Sporocytophaga myxococcoides DSM 11118: one gene and its partner. The protein of the gene in region 2 interacts with the protein of the main gene of each other region in a pairwise test. Links are inferred from orthologs where the notes say so. Each region holds a gene or a part of one and is shown on either strand. Other genes may lie near its edges.

What was found.
Region 1: the proteins of dnaB (region 2) and dnaA interact in binary tests that used the Escherichia coli proteins (3 or more experiments, as listed by UniProt). The link is inferred for Sporocytophaga myxococcoides DSM 11118 from one-to-one orthologs.

The regions. Positions count from the first base shown.
Region 1 is NZ_AUFX01000006.1:104,681-116,575, forward strand. The notes cover bases 1,104-3,970. They hold dnaA (chromosomal replication initiator protein DnaA), read right to left. Parts: upstream 3,318-3,970; coding sequence 1,890-3,317; downstream 1,104-1,889. Other genes in these bases: K350_RS0108985 (hypothetical protein), read left to right, coding at 1,104-1,429; K350_RS0108990 (hypothetical protein), read left to right, coding at 1,471-1,716; K350_RS0109000 (methylmalonyl-CoA mutase family protein), read left to right, coding at 3,608-3,970. In the rest of the region: K350_RS0108975 (TIGR01459 family HAD-type hydrolase), read left to right, coding at 1-44; K350_RS0108980 (hypothetical protein), read left to right, coding at 162-533; more of K350_RS0108985, read left to right, coding at 1,028-1,103; more of K350_RS0109000, read left to right, coding at 3,971-4,735; scpA (methylmalonyl-CoA mutase), read left to right, coding at 4,739-6,874; K350_RS0109010 (hypothetical protein), read right to left, coding at 6,864-7,277; K350_RS0109015 (sugar-binding protein), read right to left, coding at 7,437-8,222; K350_RS0109020 (enoyl-ACP reductase FabI), read right to left, coding at 8,451-9,266; DNA repair protein RecN, read right to left, coding at 9,361-11,019; K350_RS0109030 (hypothetical protein), read right to left, coding at 11,022-11,249; type IX secretion system protein PorD, read right to left, coding at 11,301-11,895. UniProt on the Escherichia coli protein: Plays an essential in the initiation and regulation of chromosomal replication. Binds in an ATP-dependent fashion to the origin of replication (oriC) to initiate formation of the DNA replication initiation complex once per cell cycle.
Region 2 is NZ_KE384561.1:149,555-167,017, reverse strand. Bases 9,031-11,865 are described here. They hold dnaB (replicative DNA helicase), read left to right. Parts: upstream 9,031-9,576; coding sequence 9,577-11,154; downstream 11,155-11,865. Other genes in these bases: K350_RS0124680 (class I SAM-dependent methyltransferase), read left to right, coding at 11,806-11,865; K350_RS0124685 (hypothetical protein), read left to right, coding at 11,172-11,711; K350_RS0124695 (UDP-N-acetylmuramate--L-alanine ligase), read right to left, coding at 9,031-9,413. In the rest of the region: K350_RS0124730 (vWA domain-containing protein), read right to left, coding at 1-594; bcp (thioredoxin-dependent thiol peroxidase), read right to left, coding at 663-1,112; K350_RS0124720 (M23 family metallopeptidase), read right to left, coding at 1,165-3,078; K350_RS0124715 (fumarylacetoacetate hydrolase family protein), read right to left, coding at 3,047-3,658; K350_RS0124710 (M48 family metallopeptidase), read left to right, coding at 3,751-4,584; K350_RS0124705 (CAP domain-containing protein), read right to left, coding at 4,646-7,051; K350_RS0124700 (3'-5' exonuclease), read right to left, coding at 7,080-7,889; more of K350_RS0124695, read right to left, coding at 8,037-9,030; more of K350_RS0124680, read left to right, coding at 11,866-12,447; K350_RS0124675 (hypothetical protein), read right to left, coding at 12,483-12,845; K350_RS0124670 (hypothetical protein), read right to left, coding at 12,992-13,231; K350_RS0124660 (lipocalin family protein), read left to right, coding at 13,631-14,086; K350_RS0124655 (tetratricopeptide repeat protein), read right to left, coding at 14,295-14,624; K350_RS0124650 (electron transfer flavoprotein subunit beta/FixA family protein), read left to right, coding at 14,703-15,440; K350_RS0124645 (electron transfer flavoprotein subunit alpha/FixB family protein), read left to right, coding at 15,481-16,446; K350_RS0124640 (bifunctional nuclease family protein), read left to right, coding at 16,453-17,061; K350_RS0124635 (PA14 domain-containing protein), read left to right, coding at 17,433-17,463. UniProt on the Escherichia coli protein: The main replicative DNA helicase, it participates in initiation and elongation during chromosome replication. Travels ahead of the DNA replisome, separating dsDNA into templates for DNA synthesis.

The DNA of each region.
Region 1 (11,895 bases), on a different replicon or contig from region 2:
GCATTATCCCAACATATATTTGCGAATCCGCCATTATCAAATAAAACATTTTTTATGATCAAAGGACTTTTTAGTATTAGTATTTTGCTTATTGCTCTTTTTCCGGGCGAAACAACCAATTAATTGCATATAAAATTGATCAGATCCCACCAACTAATACAATGGTGATCAACTGTGTTGTTAAGAATGGACCAAAAATTTCACCGACTTACGAGAAAGCTGTTTGTACAGAACTAGTAATTGGAGTACTTAAAAATTTCATAAAACTTACGGAAGAAGATAAAAAGAGAATTCGCATCATTACCGATGAAAACATTTATCAACTGAGATCAACAAATTCTCCCATCCCCAAAGGAGTTTATTACGCACTCACTAAAAATGGAAAGGGAATACCAATAAGCAAACTTGAGAATGTGCAACCAGGAGATTTCGTGCAGTTCTGGACACTAACCTGGGGACATTGCGGATTCGTTAAAAGTATTGACATTGCCAATAAAACGATGGAACTATATTCTTCCTTCCCTTCTACTTAATATTTAATGAATGTAAAAGTTTCTCTTATACATTTTTAAATAGGAGTTATTTTAGTATTTATCAAAGCTCTTCTGTTAAATGAACTTTCTATTGACTTAATAAAATCTTTTTTGCGCAATATTATTCAATCGATTGCTCTATCCCTTCATCCTTTAAAAGTTATTATAAAAATTCAGGAAGAGTAATCTGGATTACATTCTTCAATATAAGTTCATTAAGTGCTAAAAGAAAATTTGTCACTTTTGAACACGGATATACATAATTTGTTTTCAATTAGAAGCTTTATTTATACTTACTGTAAAAAAGTTGATCAATGATAAAATGGAACGAATAATTATTGGCAAGATTCATAAAGTCTGAAGTAAATTAGGAAAGGTAAGATCCTGGAATTTTCAGAAGCAAAGGACTTCCTTAAAAAAAAATAAAGTCTGGGTAGATGTTAATTTAATAAGGAAGAAAAAGAACTAACAGAGACTGCTAAAAGTAGAATTGGATGTCAAAGGAAAAAGAAATTACAAAAGCAGAAGATTTTTCTGACCATGAGGAGCAATCCAATGTTCAGAACGAAACGGATAATGAATCTGATATGATTCTGAAGGTTCCTTCTTTAAAAGCTGGGAGAGTCAACATGGATGCAGAAAATTTAAATTTTTCTATTTCTGTTAAAGCACAGCTTTCTAATTTCTCCAATATAGAAATCGGAACTGACATTCATATTGATAAAATAAAACTAGATATAGATTCGCTTGAGGCAGAAGCTCTTTTTACAGCAAAACTGAAAAAGATTGAAACTATTTTTATCAAAGCATTAGAATCACTAGATAAAAATCCAGATTTAAGAAATTGCAATAACCCAAAATCAGATAGAGAACAAGACGAAGATGGTGATCATTGAGTTTTTTTATTGAAGTGTTATGCTCATAAAACAATAAAGGCATGAAGGATACTAGAAAGAACGAGCAAGATTCTTCTGATATAAAGATATATGGGAAGGCAAAAATGAAACATGTGAATGTTATTAAATCAAGTGAGGTAGAGGTAAATCAATTCAGTAATGTTAAACATGATAAAATACATGAATATATTCGTATTAATGTTCCTTATGAAATGCAAGAAGGAGAAGAATATCATGATGCCATAGTTGCTTCCAAAAGAGGAGTGTCAATAAAAATATCAAATTAACATCTGGCTTTTAATTCAAAAGGGGACTTGATTTATTTCTATCAACAAGGTAAATAAGACAAATTTTTAAAATCCCTTTACTAAAATATAAATCACCCCAAATAACATAAAAAAATGCCTGATGTTTCCACCAGGCATCTCAGTATATTAAAAAGTAACCCTAAAAATTCAGATTAAGCAGCTTTTAGCTTCAATTTTTTAATCAACTCCTGCATGGTTGCATTGAACTTTCTGTCAGTGTCCATTAAGTCGTTTACTGAAGTTAAAGCATGTATTACGGTACTGTGGTCTCTGTTCCCAAAATGGAAACCAATTGATTTCAAAGAAAGGTTAGTGTATTCTTTTGCAAAATACATAGCAACCTGTCTTGCAATCACGATCTCTCTCTTTCTTGTTTTAGCTTTAAGAGAATCAACAGTCACGTTGAAGAATTCGGCAACAAACTTCTGGATATAATCTATACCCACTTCCGATTCTATGTTTTGAACAATGCTCTGCAATGTCTGCTTTGCAAGTTCAAGATCAATTTCTTTCTGAGTTAATGAAGATTGTGCAATCAAAGAGATTAATACACCTTCTAACTCTCTTACGTTGGTATCTATGCTATAAGCAAGATATTCAACAACACTGTCAGAGATTTCTACACCTTCTGACTGCATTTTTTTGCGAATGATCGCAATTCTTGTTTCAAAATCTGGTTGCTGCAAATCTGCAGTCAAACCCCATTTGAATCTGGATAATAATCTTTCCTGTAATCCTTTCAAATCTTTTGGCGGGCAGTCGCTCGTCATTATGATTTGTTTACCTGATTGGTGCAGGTGATTAAAGATATGGAAGAATATCTCCTGAGTTTTTTCTTTACCAGACAGGAATTGTACATCGTCTATAACTAGTACATCTACCTGAAGATAGAAATTTGCAAACTCCTGGGTATTGTTGTTTTTAATTGCATCAAGGAATTGATTCGTAAATTTTTCCGATGACACATAAAGAACAAATTTGTCAGGACTGTTTTGTTTAATTCTGTTTCCTATTGCCTGAACAAGGTGGGTTTTACCTAAACCTACACCTCCATAAATCATCAATGGGTTGAAAGATGTTACTCCCGGTTTGTTAGCGACAGCATAACCGGCCGAACGCGCAAGTCTGTTACAATCTCCTTCAATGAACGTGTCAAAAGTATAGTTTACATTTAACTGCGAGCTGAAAGAAAATTTATCCAGCCCTTTTAAATCAAACGGACTCTTAACAGTCTGAGGAGCGTTATAATTTACAAATTTTGCATTACCATTCGGTTTTCCCTGAACTTGGTTCACAAAAGTTTTGGATTGCTCTGATTCTTTTTCCATCATCAGAGAGTATTCCAATCTTCCGTCAGCGCCCAATTCAGTGTCTATCGCTCTCCTTAAAACCTGAACATAATGCTCTTCAAGCCATTCATAAAAAAACTGGCTAGGAACCTGAATCGTCAAAACGTCATTCTGCAACATTACTGGGACTATAGGTTCGAACCAAGTTTTGAAACTTTGCTCGCCTACACTCTCCTTAATGATACGGAGACAGTTGTTCCACACTGCTTTACAGTCTTTTACAATTAGCATAATTAAAGGGTTTTTGAAAAAATCGTCCTCCTTGATTTTGGAGGGGAGACAAATTTGTAAAAAAAATAATTAACAAAAAAATGAAATGGGGACTTGACTTTTTCATATCCTTCAGGGCTTGTAAATTACGAAATAAGCCCTTGAATATTCTTAAAATAAAACAATAAATTCTTCTAAATATACAACAAACATAATGTTACTACATGTAAATTTAGCCACAAAAAACTAATGATTTTGTAATCTTTTTCTCCCTTAGTTGATTTTTTTAATAGCTTTAAAAAAAAGTTTCCGTGGAACATTCATCAACTCCAAATACCCCTTTCGAAAACACAGATAAAGAACTGTGGTTCAGCAAAATAAAAGAAGAATTAAAGCTTCAAAAACTTGATTCTTTGGCGTGGAACGTAGGGCAAAAAATAAATATAGAACCATTTTATACCAAAGCAGATTTAAGCCGTATAAACGTGTCATATTTTGACAAAAATTTTGGCAAATGGAAAGCTGTCTATAAAATCAATTTTTCGGACTTAAATTCACTAAAAAAAGAAATTGAAAAATCAAAAAAATTCAATGCAGATCATATAGAAATTTTAATCAGAAATAGTCAAAATTTTAGTTTGACTTCTGTGAAAGATTTACTAAAAGACTTTTCATATACCATTGAAATTTTTGAGGCCGATAAAAATGATATTTTGGGAAATATCGCACCTGGTAGTTTTTTAAATCTCAATTCCGACACTTATTTAAAAGAAAAGGATGATTTCATTAATAATGTGTCAACAGTTCTATCTAAAAAAGGCTCAACCAGTTCAATTTTAGGAATATACGAATCAAATGAGGATCCTGGGACTGAATTGGCTTATGCAATAGCCAAAGCTGTTGAATATTTCGATCTTCTTACTGAAAATGGAATCTCCCCAGAAATCGTTTTATCAAATATTCATTTTCATACATCCATTGGCGAAAACTTTATAATAGAAATTGCTAAACTAAGAGCTTTCCGATCACTTTGGGACAAGTTAAAAGCACTTCTTCTTCCTGGAAATTCAATTTATACAACCTTTCATTCAGAACTGATTCCTTTAACGTCGGCTGTTAAAAATGAAAATGATGAAATGATTATCGATACTATTCAGTTTATGGCGGCAATTTTGGGTAATTCTGATTTTATTAAAATAAATAGCAGGACATCGTCTCCCTATCCTTTAGCAGAGGAGTTCTATCAAAGAGTGCGCTTAAACATTGCACATATATTAAGAGAAGAATCTTTTATGGATAAAGTAATGGATCCTTTAGCTGGTTCTTATTTAATAGAAACCATTACTTCAAAAATCAGTGAAGTAGCTTGGGAAAAATTTAAAGCTATTGAAGAAGCAGGCGGTTATTCAGAGGCGAAACGTAAGAAGGCAGTCAATTAATTTATGAAACCAGACTTTTCAAAAATACAATATCATCAACTCCCTGATCCATCTCATAATGGTACACAGGAGAAAAGCACATGGATAACGTCAGAACAGATTCCCGTTAAAAGTTTGTTCACCTCTAAAGATAGTGAAAGCTTTATCTTTGACGACTTTCCTGCAGGAAGCCCGCCATTCTTGAGAGGTCCATATGCAAGTATGTACCTTGGTAAACCCTGGACTATCCGTCAATATGCAGGCTTTTCCACTGCAGAAGAATCCAATGCATTTTACAGAAGGAATCTTGCTGGAGGACAAAAAGGATTATCTGTAGCCTTCGATCTTCCGACACACAGAGGATATGACTCCGATCATTCAAGAGTTACAGGAGATGTAGGTAAGGCCGGAGTAGCTGTTGATTCAGTAGAAGACATGAAAATTCTTTTCGAAGGAATTCCATTGGATCAGATGTCAGTTTCTATGACAATGAATGGAGCAGTCATTCCTATCCTAGCTTTCTATATAGTTGCTGCGGAAGAACAAGGTGTGTCTCCAATGAAGCTTAGCGGTACTATTCAAAATGATATATTAAAGGAGTTCATGGTAAGGAACACTTATATATATCCTCCCCTTCCTTCAATGAAAATCATAGGAGACATATTTGAATATACTTCCCGTCATATGCCTAAGTTCAATTCCATTAGCATAAGCGGTTATCATATGCAGGAAGCTGGAGCCACTGCAGATATTGAGCTTGCTTATACGTTGGCAGATGGATTGGAATATGTTCGCACCGGATTGAAAGCAGGTATCGACATTGATGACTTTGCTCCAAGGCTTTCTTTCTTTTGGGGAATAGGAATGAACTTCTTTATGGAAATCGCCAAGATGCGAGCTGGCAGATATCTCTGGGCTAAAATGCTGAAAGAGTTTAATCCCAAAAATGAAAAGTCTCTTGCATTAAGAACACATTGCCAAACGTCCGGATGGAGCTTGACAAGACAAGATCCTTTTAATAATATCACCAGAACCTGCATTGAAGCTATGGCTGCTGTGATTGGTCACACACAATCTTTGCATACTAATGCACTTGATGAAGCACTTGCTCTGCCTACTGACTTTTCGGCTAAAATAGCACGTGATACTCAACTATATATCCAAAAGCATACAGATCTTTGTAAATACATAGATCCATTCGGTGGTTCTTACTATGTAGAATATCTTACGAATGAGCTTATAGTTAAAGCTGAAAAACTCATCAGCGAAATCGAGGCTCATGGAGGAATGGCAAAATCGATAGAAGCTGGAATTCCACAAAGCAGAATAGATCAGGCTGCTGCAAGAAAACAGGCACGTATTGATTCAGGTCAGGATGTAATAGTGGGAGTTAATAAATATAATGTAGAAGAAGAAGGTAAACTTGAGCTTCTCGAAGTAGACAACACACAGGTAAGAGAAAAACAAATTGAACAACTTGAAAGAATAAAAACTCAGCGGGATGAAAAAGAAGTAACCCTTGCTTTAGATGCCATTACCAATTGTGCTCAGGCAGGGAAAGGTAACCTTCTGGAACTGGCTATAGATGCGGCAAGGAAAAGAGCCACATTGGGAGAAATATCAATGGCGATGGAAAAAGTTTTTGGAAGACATAAAGCTATGACTAGAACTACTTCAGGAATTTATGGCAGAGAATCTTCTGACAAAGGAAACATAGACAAAGCGCGTGCGCTTTCTGATCAATTTGCTGCAATGGATGGAAGAAGGCCAAGGATCATTATAGGAAAACTTGGGCAAGATGGTCACGACCGTGGAGCAAAAGTAATAGCTACTGCCTTTGCTGACCTGGGTTTTGATGTTGACCTTGCTCCTTTATTTCAGACTCCGGAAGAACTGGCAAGAATGGGAGCTGAAAGTGACGTACATATAATAGGTGTATCAAGTCTTGCAGGTGGCCATAAAACACTCATCCCTGAATTAATCGAAGCACTGAAAAAAATAGGAAGAGATGATATAGTGGTTGTTGCCGGAGGAATTATTCCTCCTAAAGACTACGACTTTCTATATGAAAAAGGAGTATCAGGAATCTTTGGACCAGGGACGGTTATTGCTGTTGCAGCGCAGGATATACTTAAAAAACTTATCGAATCTAACCTTTAAACTCACGGGTTATATTTCTTCTTTTATAAGTATCAGGGATGCTCTTATTTTCAAAAAAATACTTAAAGGTAATTAAAGCGTCCTCACAAGTTAGTACCTCATCATCGTGGACGCTAAGATTTCCTATACTGCAAACAATGGACTTCCAAACAGTTTTAAGTGCACTTTTCACCTCTCCTTTTCCTAATACATAATGCTTAAAGCCTTTTTCCTTGACATCTCTATACTCAACAACCAATTCAGCAGGACCACCTGCGCATTGAATATAACTTCCGGAATCTGCTTCAAGAATAAAATAAGCTCTAGATACAGGATCAATTTGTTTTAGCAAATGTTCTACTTCAGTCCATTTTATGTCTTGAATATTCAACCTCTCATTCAAATGATCATACATAAAGTTCATAAGCCTATATTTCGTAACTCAATAGCAATAGCCTTGATAAAATATTCTTCGAATTAATGCTACGATCTGCTTTGAAATTCAATACCAAAAATTATCTATTATAAATTAAAAAATAGTAATTCCCCAGCCAATAATCCGGGGAATTACTATAAGTAAAAATTATTTTACCAATTCAAGAGTTCCAAACAAGCCAGCGTCAATCCAGCCTCTGTTTTTATCTTCTCCTGGTATTTCCATTGATCCAACAAAATTCTCTCTGCCACCTGTTGTATCGTTGTCGTTATAAGAAACCGCAAATCCTAATTTCTTTCCTTCTGAAAGTTTTACAGGAACGTTGTTTTCTCCGTCTTTGTAAGTATCCTTAAATACTTTCATTCCAACTTCCCATGTATAAACGTTTCCATTCTTAATCCTCTTTGTTTCTACATCTTTATTATACAAATGTGGTTTCTGGTCTGGACCAATATCTACTGCATCATAATCCAGTGTTATATGATAGGCAAAAGCATTGTGATTAAACTGATGATTTCCTCCTGATTTGTCTTCATCAATAAACAACTCCAGACAATCATCTTCCCACCAATCGTTGAATGGATCAGGTCTCTGGTCATTCAGAATCTCGTCTGTTATTTCAACCAAATAAAAGATTTTGTCTTCATTCCAAAGAATTTTATATCTGCCAGAAAAATCTTCCGGAGTGTAATCTCCTCCAAGCCATTTATATTTTAGAGGAGCCCATGTCGCTTTCTCCCAGCTCTTTTCATCTCCTTTACCATCTATTACTATATCTTCTGAAGCTTTGTGAGCAGTGTAATTCCCATCGCCAACACTATCTGCTGTGACTGAACCACTCTTTTCTTCTGAATTAGCACTTGATTCAGGCTTTGTGCAAGAGAATAAAAACACCAGCACCTGAACCCAACAAAATAATTTTAGTTTTTGCATGAATATTAAGTTTGTTTAAAAAGATTTTGATTCTTACCCTATACAGAAACAAATATAAAAAAAATTAAATGCTGGCAATGTTCCTTTGGTTGCTTACTTCATAAAAGAAATCAATACTTTCAGGAAAAACTACAATCCACTAATCCCCTTGTAATATTAAAAGGTATAAATGAAAACAGGCAGACTTTGCAGCCTGCCTGTCATATCTAATTATATCTTTTATAAAAATTACTTTTTATTATAAAATGACTGGATGAATTCATCACTGATAGCTGTGCATGAAAAACCTCCGTCATGAAATAGATTTTGCATAGTAACTTTTTTTGTAAGATCTGAGAATAGCGTGATTACATAATCAGCACACTCTTCGGCAGAAGCATTTCCAAGAGGAGATAATTTTTCTGCAAAGTCTACAAATACGTCAAAACCTGAGATTCCTTTACCTGCAGTTGTCATAGTAGGAGACTGAGACACTGTGTTTACTCTGATTTTCTTAGGTCCAAGTCTTAGGCCATAACTTCTTGCGATAGATTCTAATGCAGCTTTTGCTTCGGCCATGTCATTGTATCCCGGAACAGCCTTCTGTGCAGCGATATAACTAAGAGCTACAATTGAAGCACCTTCATTTAAAGCATCCTTTTTCTCAGCAATTTGCATGATTTTGTGAAAAGAAAGAGCTGAAATATCGATAGTTTTTAGAAACCATTCATAGTTAAGATCTCCATAGTCCTTGCCTTTACGAACGTTTGGACTCATACCTATAGAGTGAAGGATAAAATCTACCTTACCACCTAAAGCTTCAAGAGATTTAGTGAAAAGGTTTTCAAGATCTTCCAGAGAAGTAGCGTCAGCTGGAATTACCACAGCGCTACATTTTTCAGCTAGTTTATTGATCTCTCCCATTCTCATTGCAATTGGGGCATTGGTTAAAGTGAATGAAGCTCCTTCTTCATGTGCTTTTTCAGCAACTTTCCATGCAATGGAATTACTATCGAGTGCTCCGAATATGATTCCCTTTTTACCTTTTAAGAGATTGTAAGCCATTTTTTCTTTGTTTTATTAAAAATCAACTCGCAAAAATATTATTCTCCATGATTCATTCAAAAATTCCAGGATAAAATATCTTCCTTTCCTTTCTTTATTCGTTGATTTCCAATAACTCTTTCGCATTCTTCATTGCTGTTTCAGATGGTTTCTCCCCTCCTATCATCTGTGCAATTTCCTTTACACGATCCTCTTTAGTCAATTCCTTTATTTTACTAACTGATCTTTTACTTGAATGATCTTTATATACAAAGTAATGTGCAGATCCTTGTGCAGCAATCTGAGGTAAATGGGTAATGGCTATCACCTGATGGTTTTTAGACATTTGCTTCATCATCTTTCCAACCTTAAATGCTACCTCTCCGGAAATACCGGTATCGATTTCGTCAAATACTATGGTTGGCAATGATGATTTATCTGCAAGCATGTATTTGATACATAACATAAGCCTTGAAAATTCTCCACCTGAGGCTGCATTTTTAAGTTCTTCAGGTGCGATACCCTTATTCGCACTGAACAAGAAATTGATTTTATCAATACCTAAAGGACCAAGCTCAGTGGTATCCGAATGAATATGCATAGTAGCATTTGGCATTCCCACCTCTTTAAGCAATAATTCCAATTCCTTCTTAATGCCTGGTATTACTTTAGTTCTCTGATTGCTTAGTTTAACTGCTTTTTCCCTCAAGCTCTTTTCCAGTTTTAATAATGCAGCTTTTAATGTTTCAATCTTCTCAAAAAGATCTGAATTAGCACCCGCTTTATTTTCAAGGTCTTCCTGAATTGCTATAAGTTCTTCTATAGTATTTACATGATGCTTCTTTTGAAGCTTGTAAATTAAACTGAGACGTTCCCTTTTCTCTTCAATTTTTTCCGGTGAATAATCGATCTGTTGTTCAGCTTCTTCAAGCTCTCCATTGATATCTTTTAACTCTATTACAATGCTTTGGAAACGTTCACGCAGTTTTTCGTAAGATGGAGAATACTTAACAATACCATCAAACAATTTATTAACCGTCTGTAAAACAGCAATACTTGCCTGATCAGATTCAGAAAGAATACTAACCATCTGATTAAGCTTACTTTTAATTTCTTCTGAATTTTCAAGCAGCTTAAGATCTTCTTCCAGTTTTTCCTGCTCACCACTTTGTAAATCGGCCTCTTCCAATTCACTCAAAAGAAAAGTATTAAAATCCTGTTGCTTTGAAGATTCTTCTGCCTGCCTTGTAACTTCAACAAGTTCGGCTTCTTTATCCTTAAATTCTTTATAAAGCTTTTTATACTCTGTCAGCAAATTTTTATTTCCTGCAAAGGCGTCAACAATTCCAATCTGAAATGAAGAGGCTCCCAGCATGAGTGTTTCGTGCTGACTATGTACGTCCATAAGTCTTTGTCCCAGCTTTTTGAGAAAATCAAGATTTACAGGAGTATCGTTTACAAAAGCTCTGGATTTGCCACTGGGAGCTATTTCTCGTCTGACCAGACATAGTGTTTCATAATCAAGATCCTCCTCTTTGAAAAGATCCTCAATCTCATATCCTGAAATATCAAAAGCACCTTCAATGATGCATTTTTCTTCTTCATTGAAAAGTACTTTAACATCTGCCCTGTTACCAAGCAACAAACCAAGTGCACCCAGCATAATTGACTTTCCTGCTCCTGTTTCACCTGTTACAATATTTAACTCCGATGATGGTTGCAGTTCCAGCTCGCTGATCAGGACATAGTTCCTGATTAAAAGATTTTTAAGCATAATTAAAAGGAGGCTGTATAATCGTAAATTATTTCACGAATGTTCTTAAAATCAATGGGGTGCAAATCCAATCTGGTGTCCTTAAGCAAAAGCTTTTGATCATCAGCCGAAACAAGACTCCCAAAAAGAGTTGTCTGATCATGCATGATGACATTGATTTCTTTCGAAACAACAGTGGATATTTTGGAAGGAATGTCCTTTGCAGGTATGCGGATAAGCCTTTTTCCCATTTTCATTAAATTATATGCTAATTTAATAAAAATAGATAGAGTGAAGAATGATCAGAGCTTAAGAAGCCGATTATATTTATCTGAATTTAGCGGATCCATCTGCCTCAGAGTATTTACCACCTGTTGACGCATTTCCGGAGCAGCCTGGGAATAAATATTTATTATTTCCTCCACTTTGGCATTAAAAAAATTCTTAATCACTACAGAAGTTGGATTGATGTTATAAACTGTTTTTATTTTATCAAAAACAGTGATGATATCTTTTCTGCTTTGGTCTGCATTTATCATAAAGGTATCCATTGCCTGGCGATGATAAATGTATAAACCCTCTCTAAAAGGCGCAAATTGAGTATTGGTAAGGTTTTGAATTAATGAAAATCTGCCGTTTGTTTCCAGCTGATCCCAACCTACTGCCTGAGAAGATTGTGCAATATTTGCAATATCTCTTGCTTTCTCATAATATTTAGTTCCCCCCATTTTCCCAAAAGTGTCATAATCCATAGCCAGGATCATGTAGGCATAATAAGAAAGCATTGCTGTAAGATTACCATTAAAAGAATTTTCAGTATAATAAATTGCGCTTCCTTCTACATACTCAAAATTAAACTTCCTATCCAGGAATTTGAGAATCATAGTTTCTTTATTG
Region 2 (17,463 bases):
AAAGTATTGGCCCATACATTCAAATGCCTTATCCCAGCTTACATCGTTTCCTATCCCTATAATAAATGGTTTAAGAAAGATCTTTCTTTTTTGTAGTTCTCTGGAAAGGTCGCAGGGGTCGCCTCCGCACGATTCAATGCCGTCTGTAAGAAGTATGATAACGTTTCTGGAATTTTTATCTATGGGAAAATCAGAAGCTGCTTCTTTAAGACTGTGAGCAATAAGTGTAGTTCCTTTAGGCTCTATGTTTTTAATTCTCAACTTTATTGCTTCATGATTTCCAGGGCGGAACGGAACTTCGAGTTTAGTGTCCTTGCAGTTGTTATACCTTTTATCCCATTCATGGCCATACACTCTAAGACCAATTTCGAGATAGGGAATATTTTTAAGGGAGTCTACCAGTTCACAAAGCGTTTTTTTAGCAACTGTCATCCTGGTGCTGCGTTCCCATTTGTCAGACATACTGCCAGATGCGTCCAGTATGAATAGTATACGGGTAACAGGGGGAGTTTTTTCTACTTTGGTCTGACAAAAAGTTTGCTGAACGTAAAGTAGAAATACGACTAGCGAATAGATGTAATTTTTATACTTCACCTTTTATCTAAATAAAAAAGGAGCAGTTTTCTACTCCTTTCTTAAAAACCCTATAAAAGGCTCATTGTTTATTTTAATATCTGTTCAGTATGGTTTTCTGTCGTCACCTTGGTGATAATTTCTTCAATTACACCATTTTCGTCTATTATAAAAGTAGTCCTGACAGTGCCCATATAAGTTTTACCAAAATTGGTTTTTTCTTGCCATACTCCATATTGTTCATTGATGATTTTATCCGGATCCGCAATCAATGTAAATGGCAAATTGTATTTCTTAATAAACTTCTGATGCGATTTTTCATCATCACTGCTTACACCTAGTACCACGTAATTGGCTTTCAGCAGCGCTTCATAATTATCTCTCAGGTTGCAAGCCTGAGCTGTGCAACCAGGCGTATCATCCTTAGGGTAAAAATAAAGAACAACTTTCTTCCCTTTATAATCAGATAGCTTCACTACTTTTCCATCCTGATCTTTGCCTTCGAATAGGGGAGCTTTGTCTCCAGTATTTAATGTCATAAAAGTTTGATAAGTTTTTGAAGCATCAATATCTTAAAACTAATACCCTAAATCAAGGAATATTGGTCGAAAATGTACTGATGTTTCCTGCCTGATCTTTTACTTCTAATTTAAATGCCCCTTTGAGCGGAACGGTTTTATCATATCGTTCAGACCACAATAAATTTCTCTTGTGATCATAGTTCATCAGAATCCATTCTCCGTTTAATGTAGCCCTAAACGATTCGATTCCCGATTTATAATCCCCGATTGAAAACTTTATACAATTCCCTGATACCCCCAAACTTTTAATAGTTGGCTTGATTGAATCTTCTACAATTACAAACTTTCCAAAGCTTTTGGTTTTAAAAGCAATAGTGTTTTCATTCCAGCATCCTTTTTCATGCTGTTGGCCGCGCATCTTGTTTTTTATATTTACATAAGAACACCCTCTGTCTATTGCTTCTGGGTGGGCTGCTTCATATGCAACATCTATACCGTTGAAAAGAGGTGTAGAATAATGTCCGAGTATAAATGATTCTTTACCCTCAAAAGTTGTATCAATATTAGTTTGCAGATAAAGTGTGTCGAAAATGGCATCAGCAGGAATTTTTACAGTCATATTACCTTTTCTGATAGTCTTTTCCTGTCCTGGTGGAATGCAAGCAATAAAATTAAAATTGAGATTTTTATTATCTAAAATTACTGAATCAGGCAGACCTTTTCTTAAATCATACAGATAAATAGCCTGTCCGCTTTTAAAGTAATCCGGAGTAAGGGTGAATAATCCCTTTGAGGTATAAAGCTTAGCAGATGCATTATTGCTTGCTTTACCTCTTATTTTTAAGACATTTTCCGAAACTTCAAAATCACAGGTTGCTTTTGAATTTGGAACAATTGTTCCTTTGGTAGGCTCAGCTGATTGAATATTGAATGCAAGTTTTGAAATGTTATCATAACTGTCTTCAATTTCAATTTCTATTTTATGGTTCTGACCATCTGAAAGATTGAGAAGACCTTTACCAAGACTTCTGTTGTAAGTACTAAGCTTATCGCCATCGCTGATATAACATTTCTGAAATTTAACACCTCTTTCAAGAAGAGCTTCATAGTCCATGTGAACATTGATATATCTGTTTTCATGAAAACCGAAAGTAGACAGATCATGGTCAAATATTATTTTACCGTCAGCGTATACTCTGATGTATTTAACACCATAGGAGTTCGCTGTTCCATTCATTTTGTCAAATACTTTAACCTGAAGACCCACATTGCCCCAGGCGTTTATTTTTGAAGGAATTGTATAATTAGTCCCAACTTTTGTCGCTTTAAATTCAAACCTCCCGAATTCCTGGTTTACTCTTGATTTGTCATCAGTGGCAACGAGCGCTATTTTATCAAAAGAAGGAGCTATGTTGTCTTTCAATTCTGTGAACTTAAAATCTAAAGGGTTGAGAAGATTTTCCTTAACATCTCTGATTTCATAGTGGAGATGAGGACCTCCTGAACTACCTGAATTTCCTGATAAAGCAATGATTTCCCCCTTTTTAATAGGAAGTTTACCTTCTGTCGGATTAAAGTCTACTTCAAATTGCTGATTCTCATATTGATACTGGCGCACAAAGTCTCCGATTTCCTTATTAAACTTATCCAAATGTGCATAAACAGTAACCAGACCATTAGGGTGAGTGATATAGACGGTATTTCCATATCCGAAAGAAGAGACTTTTAATCTGGACACATATCCATCGGCAGATGCATAAACAGGAAGCCCGATTCTCATATCAGTCTTTACATCAAGTCCACCATGAAAGTGGTTAGGACGTAATTCCCCCATATTTCCGGCAAGAAAATTTTGTTGGCCGGGTTTTATCGGAAACAGAAAGTAGCCGACAGGAACTTGGGTTTGGGAAAAAGAGGTAAGAGGTAAAATAACCAATAAGTATTTTATCAGCTTATTTAACTTCGAAATCAATAAATTTTTCATTTTCAATAAAGCCTTCTAATCTGTCGCCAATCTTAACAGGACCAACTCCTGCAGGAGTACCGGTATAGATAATATCTCCCTGTTTTAAAGTTATGAATTTTGATATATAACTGATGATTGCATCAAAATTATGTATCATTTGTCCGGAATTTCCAGACTGTTTTAGTTCTCCATTTTGTACTAATGAAAAGCTGAGATTATTCAGATCTTTAAAATTTGTTTTCTGAACAAATTCAGAGATGGGAGCGCTTCCATTAAAACCTTTGGCAAGAGTCCATGGAAGGCCTCCAGCCTTAGCTTTATCCTGAATATCTCTGGCTGTAAAGTCAATGCCAAGACCAATTTCCTGATAATACTTGTGAGCAAACTTCTCTTCAATATTCTTTCCTTCTTTTGAAATCTTAATTACTAACTCAACTTCAAAATGGATGTTATTGCTGAAGTCAGGATAATAGAATGGCGAATTATTTCGGAGTAATGCAGTATCGGGCTTTAAAAATATTACAGGCGCTTCAGGCTGCTCATTTTTTAGTTCCTTAATATGATCTGCATAGTTTCTCCCTATTGCAAGAATTTTCATATAAAATTTTGGCGCAAAAATAGCATAAAATCTCAATGCAAGTGTGTTGAAAACAATACTTTTCCCTAAATGGTTTCTAATATAGGACCAAAATGAAGATGAGATTGATGAAGATGTTGAACAAAGGGAAGTTGATACTATTGTCATTGGCCATTGCCATAGGCTGCAGCAAGGTTCCTGTGACAGGAAGGAAACAATTGGATATTGTTCCTAATTCGCAAGTGCTCGCCCTTGCAAAGTCTGAGTACAATGAGTTTTTAAAAACTAATAAGGTCGTTAATAATACCTCTCAGGCAGAGGAGGTAGAAAAGGTAGGACGGAATATTGCGAATGCTGTAGAGGCTTATCTGAAGAAAGAAAAGCAGACAAAACTGCTTGAAGGTTATAATTGGCAGTTTAATTTGGTGGAAGATCCACAAATCAACGCCTGGTGTATGCCTGGAGGTAAGGTTGTAGTTTTTACTGGTATTATGCCCATCACTCAATCTGAAGCCGGACTTGCGACAGTTATGGGGCATGAGATCGCACACGCTGTTGCAAGGCATGGTAATGAAAGGATGAGCCAAGGGTTAACTGCTCAACTTGGAGGTGTTGCATTGGATGTTGCTTTGAGTAGTAAGCCAGATCAAACCAGGAATTTGTTTATGGCAGCTTATGGAGTTGGAGCGAATGTAGGAATCTTACTTCCCTACAGCCGATTGCAGGAATCAGAAGCTGACCGTATAGGATTGATATTTATGTCAATGGCTGGATATGATCCAGCAGAAGCTATAAACTTTTGGGAAAGGATGGAAAAAGCTAGTCAGGGAGGGGAACCACCGGAATTTCTTTCTACTCACCCAAGTCATAAGACCAGAATTGAAGAACTGAAAAAACAACTTCCTGAAGCGCTTAAATATTATAACCAAGCAGTTAGTAAAAGATAGACTGAATTAATGCCAAAAGCTTCCGTATGGAAGCTTTGGCATTAATTTTAGATTAAATATTTTATTGTTTTAGGTTACAAGCCTTGCAAAAATATACTTTTAGTTCTTCTTCTTTAAAAAGCATAAAGTTAACTTTGTCATAACCGAAAAGGCTGCAGAACCTTTGTGAGTTCATGTCTTTTGCTTTAAGAAAGTAAGATTCAAATTCCTTTTTTTCAAAAAGATCAGGTCTTGTAATTGATATAGCCAGAAAGTTAAATAGCATATCTTCTGAATATTCACCTTTTTGCATAATTGGGAATAAAATTTCAAGTGCCCAGGCTGCACGGCCGTTTTCTGCAAAAAACTTTGCTACAGTAAGCAAATCATCAGAACTTAACTCAGTTGTTTTATAGTATTTTTTAACCAGGTTAATGGCGTCGTCTCTATATTTGAATTTCTTATTGGTAAGAAAATAAGGAGAAATAAGAATTTGAAAGTTGAGGTATAATTTATTGACCAACTTCTTATCAATTTTAGTATTGTAGAGGGCTTTTATATTTTTCATAAAGCCTTCAGGTGACTGAAGATAAGCTGAATCTGCAGCCCAGGCTTTTAAAGAGAGATCGCAGATATTGTATTTGATAAATACATTAGTAGGGTCCAATGCAGAAGTCTGATTTAACTCACCTATATAATCAAATTTTTGACCAAGTTCCTGCCTGAATAGAATCTGGTTGTTGATCAATTGGGCAAATTCTTTTGTCTTAGGAGGATTTAATGAAGTTAATAAATCTGCTGAAAGCTCTTTATTACTAATAGCATCAAATATAGCTGTCTGGAGTGTTGTGGCTACTGCAACATCTTTTTTAGCTAATGCATTCTGGTAATGAATAGCCAGGGAATCTTTATTTCTTGTCAGATCTATCCGTTCAACGATTTTAAGAAACAGAATAGCCTTGCGTTCTCTTGCAAGAAGAAATTCCATAGCTTTGGAAAGACTATCTTTCTGAAGTGCTTCTTTTATCTTTTCTTTACTTAATGTAGTAAGGTAATTGAACGGGGTATTTTTAACATCACGGTAAAACTGGTCCCAGTTTTCCTGAGCTTTTATGACTTTTTTTATGGTATCATTGAGCTGAAAGGACTGCAATACCTGGATGATGCTTTCAGCCCTGCTTTTCTGTAATTCCTGATTTCTTTCAGTGCTACCTTCAATAGATGAATAGGCAAGAACAACAACCTCAGTTATATTATATTTATTTAAATTGAGAGAGTCATAAAATGGTCGGATATCATTTTCTGAATAAACAGACTTGTCTTTCTCAAATGGTATAGTAAATTTTAAATTCTTCTTTTTGGTGATCTCTGATTTTAAAAGGGTATCAACAAAAACCTCGGTAGAAATAATAGATCTGCTGGAAGGAAGCTTGGGATAATCCACGTAATAAGTACACAGGTGATTGTCTTTAATGACTATCAGGTTGCACACATATTCATCGTTCTTTAGTTCCCCTGGAATATCACCAAGGTATGCATACAAGGCATTTGAGGAAGCTTTAGAGTTGGATTTTAAAAGTTCTTTTAACGTAACCGGAACAAGCATGATGCCATCGAAAGCAAAGGATCTGTGTACAATATTTCCGCTTGAGCAAGGGAATTGGCTTCTGAGAACTATATCTACAGAAAAGGAAAATTCACCTTCCGTTTCAGGAAATGTTTTGTTGAAAAGCCCCAGATCACTAAAGGAATAATAAACCTTTCCATTTTCTACGATTATCTTATTCTCTATGTAATCCGGAATTTTATTAAAATCTCCTACACATTTTCCGCATACAACTTCATTAGAAGGCTCTATGCCGAAAGCATTTTCAATATTTATTTTTTTAGAAGGATAAAAGATCTTTTTGTCTTTGGTCTTTATTGACGATGGAAAATTATATGCCATAGGTCCAAAGACCTGAGCTATATAAATACATTTCTTTTCAGGAATAATTCCTATTCCTATTCCTGTGGCAGAAAATTCACGGTTTAAAACGTTCACCGAATTACTGGATGTATTCAGACTAGACCGTACAAAGGCAAATGCAGCGCTTTCGTAGGTGTTTATTTTCATCGGTTCCTTTTCTTTATAAACAGTAAAAGGCCGGTCTGTGTAAATGACATCAACGTTTTCAGCTACTTTCTCATGAGTGCCTTTATAACTTTCAACCCTTTGTTCTACTGTTGCCATAGCAGGATTGTCCTGATTATGAACAAGGTTGTCTACTTTTTTGATGTATTTCGCCTGATTAATGGCAGCAGCTGTTAATATCGAGTCTTTGACAAAAGGGGAGAGGCCAAGAGAATCACGTACCTCATTGAGTTTAAGGTAGATTTTCTGGGTAAGAAGTTTATCGTCAAAATTATTAAAATCAATCGGTGTTTGAGCAAATAGTCCTCTGAAAGAAAGTAATAATATTAAAAATGAAAAAGTGATCAGTCTCATATTTTACCTCAAACCTTATATGCTTTTACTAAACTTTGTGATTAAATTTTCTAAGTTTTATTTCTGTAAGTTTCTTCTTGGTGCTTAAAGCAAAGTCGCCTTTCATCATCCAATCATAGTATGAAGGGTCTTTTTGCAAGACATCTGTAACCTTCATGTTCTTATATTTCCCAAAGTTAAATACTTCCTCACCTTTGTCATTAAGAACCATTCGACCGGCAAGATCTACAAATTGAGAAGCTGTCAGGTCATGCAGTGCATTCATGTCGTTTTTAACAGGAATGAATTCTTTGCCATCACCATCTTTAATTGTGCAGCCTTCATATTTTAAAATCTGAGCTTTAAGTACTTCGAAAGTGGCAATTGTATCGGCTTCAGCACTATGAGCACCTTCAAGATCTTTATTGCAATAGTACTTATATGCGGCAGAAAGGTTACGTGGTTCCATTAAATGATAGATTCTTTGTGCATCTACCATCTTTCTATTGGTAATATCGAAATCAACCCCAGCTCTTAAAAACTCCTCTACAAGAACAGGAACATCAAAACGAAGGATATTAAACCCGGCAAGGTCACAGCCCTGAAGCATTGAGGCAAACTGAGCCGCTACACTTTTAAAGGTAGGTTTATCTTTTACATCTTCATCATATATACCATGAATGAGGCTGGATTCCAGAGGTATAGGTATTGTGGGGTTTATTCTGGTGGTTTTAATGATCTGCTCATTATTAGGCATTACCTTTAGTACTGATATTTCGACTATTCTGTCGTTGGTAATGTTTGTACCTGTTGTTTCAAGGTCAAAAAAAGCGAGAGGTTTTTTTAGATTTAGCCCCATTGATGTTTTACTGAAAATTGATAACTGGTTCTGATTTTCCACAGTGAAAACTGAAGTTAATGATTCCTCTTTCAGTAAATAACCATGTTAAATATTTGACTAAAATAATAAAGCAATTGAAAGTTTCCAATTGCTTTATTATTAAAATTATTGCTTTACTATCTCTTTGGCTAGTTTCTTCAGATCAAAGCCTCCAAAGTTTCCTGAGCTCATTAGTAAGAGGTTTTTACCTTTCCAATTGGTGTTTAAGATAAATTCCTTTAATGATTGATTTTCAGTGAATACTTTTAACTTTTCATTATTAAAAGCTTTAATTACATCTTCAGGTGAAATTGGATCAAGCTTTTTATGTTCAAGTGTTTGAGGATTAAAGTATACAACAGGTAAGTCCGCCGACTTAAATGTGTCTTTGTATTGTCCTAAAAACTCCTTGTTTAAGGAACTGAAAGTATGCAATTCTAGAATAGCTACCAGTTCGTTATCAGGGAATTGCTTTTTCACAGCTGCAGTTGAAGCCTTTAGCTTGGACGGTGCATGAGCAAAGTCTTTAAATACAGTAGTATCATTTGTTTTTTCAAGCACTTCCAATCTGTCTGCTGCCCCTTTAAAACTTTGAATAGCTTCATAGAACATATCGTCTGTTATTCCAAGTTTAGAAAGCACTGTTTTCGCTCCACTTAGATTGCGCATGTTATGCTTTCCGAAAACCTGCACCGGAATTTTTTTATTATGATCCAGCAAATAAGTCTGACCATTGATAATATCATGCTTATGAGCAGTATATGCTATTCCTTGAACGTCTTCTCTTTCTTTTCTGCAGATTACAGAAACAAGATCGTCATTCTCACAGAAAATCAATGTAGCCCCTTTAGGAGATGAATTAGCAAAAAGATCAAACTGCTTAACATATTCATCATATGTAGGATATACGTTAATGTGGTCCCACGCTATTCCGCTCATTAAGCCTATATGATGATGGTAATGAAGGAATTTAGGAGTTTTATCAATTGATGAAGATAAATACTCGTCACCTTCAATAATAATAATAGGAGCGTCATCAGTTAATTTTACCATCAGATCAAATCCTTCAATCTGAGCTCCAACCAGATAGTCGAACTTCCTGTTGAAGTGTTTCAGAACGTGAAGAATTATGGAAGTAATGGTGGTTTTACCATGGCTTCCTGCTATCACTATTCTCTGTTTGTCTATCGACTGCTGGTAAACATATTCAGGATAGGAATAGATTTTTAATCCAAGTTCCTGAGCTTTTATTAATTCGGGATTGTCCTTGCTTGCATGCATGCCAAGAATGACAGCATCTAATTCAGTAGAAATTTTTTCAGGAAACCAGCCAATTTTTTCAGGAAGTATTCCTGCTTTTTCAAGTCTGGTTCTGGAAGGTTCAAAAATTTCATCATCTGATCCTGTTACTATTAAACCTTTTTGATGCAAAGCGAGGGCGAGATTATGCATTGCGCTGCCTCCGATTGCAATAAAATGGACTTTTTGCCTTTTGGGGTTCATCAATTCCTGTTTTGGGACTGCAAAATTAAAATAAATTAAGAGAGCAACAAACTGTTCTACGGAATATGACTTTTCCTGTGAATAACTATGAGGATAATTTAATGGAAAATAAAATTGCTCTAGCCCTGAAGTTTTACTGACTTATTATATTTTTGTTGACAATATGGATTCAGAAAAATCGGTAAGAAAACCTTCAGGTAAGAGTAAATTAACACAAACTGGTCTTATTCAGTCATTAGGGAAGATGCCTCCTCAGGCATCAGAACTCGAACAGGCTGTTTTAGGGGCGTTAATGATTGAAAAGGAAGCCTTAACCATTGTAATAGATATTTTAAAGCCAGAAAGCTTTTACCACGAAAAACATCAGAAAATATATGCCTGTATATTGGAACTTTTTGATGAATCTGAACCGGTTGATATTTTAACAGTTACCCAAAAGCTTAGAACCAAGGGGGAACTGGAATTTGCAGGTGGAGCATATTATGTAACTGAACTAACTACGCGGGTCAGTTCTGCTGCCAATATTGAAACCCATGCCCGTATCATTTCTGAACAGGCTATAAAAAGAGAGCTTATTTCCATAGCTTCTGAAATACAAAGAGAAGCTTTTGAAGATACTACAGACGTTTTTGAATTACTGAATAGAACAGAACAGGCTCTTTATCAGGTTTCTGAAGCTAATATCAGGAAAAACTATGCTGAAATGAGGGCTATTTTGAGAGAAGCCCTAGATGAGCTTGTTTCAAGAAGAAATCAGGAAAATGCACTTACCGGAGTACCAAGTGGATTTACAGATCTTGACAGAATTACATCAGGTTGGCAAAAAAGTGACCTTATCATCCTGGCTGCCCGTCCTGGTATGGGTAAAACGGCATTCGTAGTATCAGCAATGAGAAATGCTGCAGTTGATTTTAAGAAGGGGGTTGCAATTTTTTCTCTTGAGATGTCTGCTGTTCAGTTGGTTAATAGGTTGATTTCTGCTGAAGCAGAGCTAGATAGCGAAAAAATTAAAAAGGGAAATCTGGAAGAATATGAGTGGCAGCAGTTGCATCATAAAATCAGAAAATTGGATTCTGCCCCTATATTTATAGATGATACTCCAGGTCTTTCAATCAGAGAGCTTCGTACTAAATGTCGAAGGTTGAAAGCAAAGAACGATATCCAAATGGTTATCATAGACTACCTTCAGCTTATGACCGCTGAGGGCGGAAAAGGCGGGCCGGGAAACAGGGAGCAGGAAATTTCGCAGATATCTAGGGCTTTGAAAAACCTTGCAAAAGAAATAAGTGTACCTGTAATTGCACTTTCTCAGCTAAGCCGGGCCGTGGAAACCAGAGGGGGAGATAAGAAGCCTCAGCTATCAGACTTAAGGGAATCCGGAGCTATTGAGCAGGATGCTGATATGGTGGTATTCCTTTATCGTCCTGAATACTATAAGATTGATGAGGATGAGATGGGTAATTCATTAAAAGGTATGGGAGAGGTAATTATCGCCAAGCACAGAAACGGTAGTCTTGATAGTGTTTTTCTTAAGTTTATTGGGAAATACACCAAATTTGCCGATCTTGAAAAATCGTCATTCGGAGGCGGAGGTGGCGGAGGTTCCAGTCCTATTGAAGATAATTACAATCCTAATAACTTTGATGCCGGAGGAGCGAAGACTTTCAGTAGTAAAATTAATGACTTCGGAAAACAAAACAGCCAGGAAGGTGGTAATGACGATGATTCGGTTCCTTTTTAAATAATAATACAAGGTCCATGAAATTTATATCCCATCAGGAAATAAACCCCGTCATTTGTGGATATTACATTCACCCGTTGGACCTTCAAATTCCAAAAGATAAAGAGTTGTTTGTTAAAATTATTAAATGTCTCTTCAAGCCGGGCGATGAAATTTATTTCATCGCATATGGAAGAGAAAATAAGGATTTTGACTTTGATTTAATTCGGGAGCAATTCTACGAATTTGGAGATATTAAAGAAGTGGAGCTGGAAAGGGTGGACGATATAGCTTGTTTGTGCAGGATTCCTTATGAAAAAGAAAGGCATCGTTTAATTTTTGCGCTTTGGTCATTTTTTAAATCACTTCGTTTTTTTAATCCATTGCCAGATCTGGATTGGAATACATTTTCCTCTTATGACTGCAATTTATTTGAATCAGATCCTGAAGGTAGAAAAATGTTTGCTTTTAACTTTATGAATTATCTTTGCATTAAAGGCTCGGGTGGCGAAAGTTTGATGATCAATTATAAAAAGGAATATGCTCTTCCTGATATCCATCAATTAATAGGAATTTGAATTTACGATACTTACAATAGCCTTCATTAATTTACTTTAGAATTTGGTTATCTTAGCCAATATTATAAATTTAATATTTTTCATTTTCTGAATCATGTACTCAAACAAGGAACTTTCACAAAAACTTAAAGCCAATCTTCCTCGGACGAATTTTATTGACACATTGAAGATTGCCTATAGGCCATACATCTGTCCTTTCGATGAATTATTAATGTTAATTGAAAAAGATAAGAAAGTCTTTGATATAGGATGTGGATCAGGAATGTTTTTGACCCTTGTAGCTGAATATAATAGTCCTTCAAAAATTGGGGGAATCGAAATTGCTGAAGGGTTAGTCAAAAACGCTATTGATCTTTTAAAGCCCTATAAAGTGCCATTCTTTATAAGTAAATTCGATGGAATAAACTTACCGGAAGAGATTAGGGAGTATGATTATATATTTTTGATTGATGTATTTCATCATGTACCAAAGGCAAACCAGAGGGAGTTTGTGAAAAGGATTTATAATATGATGAAGCCAGGAGCTAAACTTATTTTCAAAGATATTGATGCTTCAAAAAAAGTTCTGGTTTTGTTTAATAAACTTCATGATCTGGTTCTTTCAAAGGAAATTGGAAATGAGATAGGAGCTGCTGAAGCCAAAAGCCTTCTTGAAACTAATGGATTTAAAATCAAAAGCTCGAAATATATTAGAACATTGTGGTATCCTCACTATTTAATCATTTCCGAAAAATAAACCGTTTCTTTATAAGATTTCAATTTAAGGCATTGCTACTCCTTCTTTGTATAAGAAGAAATCTGTTGCATAAGATAAGAATAGAGTTCCTTTATTTCTGAAGGTGCATCCTTGCTGCCGCTTCCCCATACATATCTGTATGTTTTGCCATCTTTCTCAATTTCTACAAAATGAAAAAGATTTCCAGGTTTATTATATTTTAATGATTCAACCTTTACTTTTTTAAGCTCTTTATTAATACTCTTAATATCATTTTTATTCAGTGTCCCGATTTTTTCCTGAGACTTACTCTCATGAAAGCCTTCTGTGGAGTAGATTTCACCATCTTCAGTAAAGCCATAAGTTTTTTCCATACCAGTAAATCCGCCGCCACTGCCAAATTCCACTGAGTTATACATTAGCTTTTTTGAACCTGAACAGGCAAATGAGCAAAGTAAAAGCGAGGAAATTATAATTCTGGTAAATGTCATAACTAACAATCGATTTTTAAAAATTTAAAATTCTGGTTAAAAATAAAAAATGCCTGATTAAACAGGCATTAAAATTACTTATATTTTTTCTTGAATTGCTTTTCTTGTTTAGCGAGCTTACTTTTTTTCTTTTCAAGCTTTATTTGTTCGCTATACATTTCATCCTGGTTTCTTAGTTTTTTACGCTCTCTTTTCAGTTTCTTAACTTCTTTTCCAGGACCAGCAAGGCTGATGTGATTGTCAGCAGCCATAAGTGAAGATGCAGAAGATAGAGAAATCATTGCAGCTGCCGCCATTACAAACAGTTTTTTCATAGCTTTTAATTTTTGATGAATAATCATTAATTGTTGGATACTAGACTAAACCGGCAATCAAAAAAAATAGTTCATCTCTGAAATTTCTGTTGGCAGGTTACTCTTTTGTTCGGTGATATTTTTATCTATCTTTGCAGAATATTCGGGGTGTAGCGCAGCCTGGTAGCGTACTTGTATGGGGTGCAAGGGGTCGTGGGTTCAAATCCCGCCACCCCGACGAATAACCACCTGAATAAGGTGGTTTACTTTTTTTATAGAAATTAGGGAGGTGTGTCTGCCCAATTGGAAATATTTTAATGGACTGGGAGGACTTGATTTTTCAATGTTAAGAAATGCTTCAAAAATGAAGAAATCATAATTGTTATATATACTTTAATGAAACCTTTATATTAAAAAAACATGAAAAACTTCCTTGTATTACTCGTATTGTCTTTAAGTTTCACCTCATGCAAAAAGGATAAGTCTGATTCTGTACCTCAACCTCAAGTTACCTATGAAGAACTTCTTGCTGGCAAAGTCCATAATTATTGGGATATTTCAAAAATAACTGTGGATGGTCAAGAAGATGATGTTAACTGGGCATGTATGAAAGACAATGTTTGGGTATTCAATAGAAATGCGGAGTTTTTGGAACTGTGTATAGGCCTTAAATGTGAATCTCTCGAACTTCCTAGCTATAGAGGGGCATGGAATTTTAGTTCTGATAAAAAAGTTCTTAATGTAACAGAAGATAATTGGAGTTATAGTTACAAATTAATAAAGTTAACTGATTCGGAATTGATAGTTTCTTATTATGACGACGACAAGCACTTGATAGAATTTACATTAAACAAGATTGAATCACAAAGTAATTAATATATAATCACAGAAAATTATTCTTATAGTTATAATTAATAAAATTTACTGATTCTGAATTGATATTTTCTTATTATGTGGATCAGACTTTGGTAGAAATTACGTTTGAAAAGAAAGAATAAAAAAAAAACAATATTTTCACCGAATCAAATTTCTCCCGACACGAATATTATTGAGGTGAGCCGGTCATTTTAGTCCGGCTATTTTTTTAATCTTCTGAAATTTCATCCAGAAACTGATTGTACGCAGATCTCAATTCCTGATTAGCTTTCATATCTTTTGCTTTGAGGGTAATTTCCAAACCTTTTTTATAAACCTCTTCAGCCTTTTCAAGTTGTCCTAATTTAAAGAATAGGTTTGCCGCATGATAATAAGTGCCTGTGTAATCTTCATAATTATTCAGAAGAATGGAAAAATAATCCACTGATTTTTGAACATCACTTTTGAGGTACTCTGTCGCTAATGCATATATGGTAAATGGATCGTTTGGGTCTTCCTTATAATATTGCAAGAGTAATTCAAGTCTTGAATTATTCATTAATTTTTATTTTTATTAGTGAAATATGTAACTTCATCGCAAATTTATAGTTTATTAGAAGGAATTAAACATATTTTTATGAAGATATTAGTTTGTATCAGTAACGTTCCGGACACCACCTCCAAAATCTCATTCACAGATAACAATACAAAATTAAATACTTCCGGTATCCAATTTATAATTGGACCATATGATGAATATGCGCTTTCAAGAGCTATTGAGCTGAAGGAAGCTGCCGGAGGAACTGTTACAGTATTGAATGTTGGTGAAGCCGATACAGAGCCTACTATAAGAAAAGCTTTGGCAATAGGAGCAGACGATGCCATCAGGATTAATGCATTTCCTAAAGATGCATTCTATGTTGCAAGTCAGATAGCTGCAGTTGCTAAATCTGAAAATTACGATTTAATACTGATGGGCAGAGAATCTATTGATTATAACAGTGGTCTTGTTCACGGTATCGTAGGAGAGTTGCTTGGAATTCCTTCTGTATCTCCAGTTATGAAGCTGGACATAGAAGGTGGAAAGGCTGTAATGTCCAGGGAAATTGAAGGGGGAAAAGAAATTGTTGAAGCCTCTCTTCCTTTGGTTGCTGGTTGCCAGGAGCCTATCGCAGAATGGAAAATTCCAAATATGAGAGGTATTATGTCTGCAAGAACGAAACCATTGAAAGTTGTTGAACCTGCTGATATAACTGATAACATAAAGTTGCTGAATTATGAATTGCCCGCTCCTAAAGGTGCTTGCAAAATGATTGATGCATCAACTCCTGAAAAGCTTTTTGATTTGCTAAAAAACGAAGCGAAAGTTCTTTAATTAATTAATCTAATTTTTAAATCATTAACTAAATTTATATATGTCAGTTTTAGTTTTTGTAGAAGGTGCTGGTGGAGAGATAAAAAAATCTTCTCTTGAGGCTGTAGGTTACGCTTCGGCGCTTGCCAAAAAAATCAATACTCAGGCTGTTGCATTAGTCATTGGAAAATATTCCGATGATCAAATAAATTCTCTGGGTAAATACGGTGCATCAAAGGTATTATCTTGTAAAAACGATAAGCTTTCTCAGCCCTTACCAATGCCTTATGCTTCTGTCATAGCTGAAGCAGCAAAAAAGGAAAATGCTGATACGATCATCCTTTCAAGATCTTCTGTAGTAGATGCTATTGCTTCGAGGTTAGCGCTCAAGCTTGGAGCAGGGATTGTAACTAATGTAGTTGATCTTCCTGACCTTTCTTCCGGATTTAAAGTTAAAAAATCTATTTATACAGGTAAAGCATTTGCTTTCTATGATTTAACATCACCTAAGAAAGTAATAACCATATCGAAAAACGCATTTTCAGCAGTAGAGGGCAATGGCTCTGCTACAGTTGAGGCTTTTGATCCTCAATTATCTGATAGCGATTATAAAGTACAGATTAAGGAAACTCAAAAGGCAACCGGTGATGTTTTATTAACTGAAGCTGATATAGTTGTATCCGGTGGCAGAGGCTTGAAAGGTCCTGAAAACTGGAATCTGGTAATAGACCTTGCAAAAGCTTTGGGAGCGGCAACAGGCTGTTCTAAACCAGTATCTGATCTTGATTGGAGACCTCACCATGAACATGTTGGTCAAACAGGTGTAAAGGTAAGTCCAAATTTGTATATTGCATTAGGAATCTCGGGAGCAATTCAGCATCTTGCAGGTGTGAATTCCTCAAAAGTGATCGTCGTGGTTAACAAAGATCCTGAAGCGCCGTTTTTTAAAGCAGCAGATTATGGTATTGTTGGCGATGTTTTCGAGGTAGTGCCTAAATTAATTGAAGCTGCCAAGGCATTAAAATAAAAAAAAGTGGATAAGATCAAGTTAGAAATATTAGGTCTCTCTTCGAGCCAGTCTCAATCTGGCTCTTTTGCATTAGTATTAGGTGAAGAAAGTGGTAACAGACGGTTACCTATTATAATCGGTATGTTTGAAGCACAAGCGATCGCCATAGAAATCGAAAAAATTGTGCCCAACAGACCAATGACGCATGATCTCTTTAAATCGTTTGCGCTCGGATTCAATTTCACAGTTGATGAAATTGTAATCTCAGATTTAAAAGAAGGGGTTTTCTTTGCTAAAATAGTTTGTACGGATGGTATTAAATCAATTGAGATAGATGCCAGACCTTCTGATGCTATTGCCATAGGCTTACGATTCGAAGTTCCTATCTATACTTATGAAAATATTCTTTCGGAAGCTGGTATCGTGCTAAGCGATCTTAGCGAAGAAGAAGCTGGTGTAAAACCTGAAAAAGAAAAGAAGGAAGAAACCAAAAAAGCAGAACCGAAAAACCTTTCTGATCAAATCAAAGATACCTCATCTGATCAACTAAAGGTTATGCTTGACGAGGCTTTAATGAAAGAAGATTACGAAAAAGCAGCTCGCATTCGAGACGAGTTAAATAAAAGAAATTAACAAGAACCGGAGAAGCCCTCCGGTTTTTTATTTTTAAATGTTCGATATCATTAAAATTTTCATATCATATTAGGCCTTAATACTAGCCTTATTTTTTAATCCTAATTTTTCTTAGAGGAAGTCCTCTGCTTGATTTTGTAATATCACTTCCCTTACGACAAAGGACCTTCAATTTAACTTTAAATCATTTTTTAGATTATAGCTTCTTGTTTTAATAAACAGCTAATGAAAGTTGTGGGTAACTTGATTCGATTTTAGCCCCTTTGATCTAAATTTTAGATCTCAGTAAAATATCCTAATATATCTTTGTATAATTATAAATTGTTTACTTTCCACTATTCAATTTGGTAGTATTAAACATGATAGATAATATGAAATCAACTCTACAAAAACTTCTGCTTA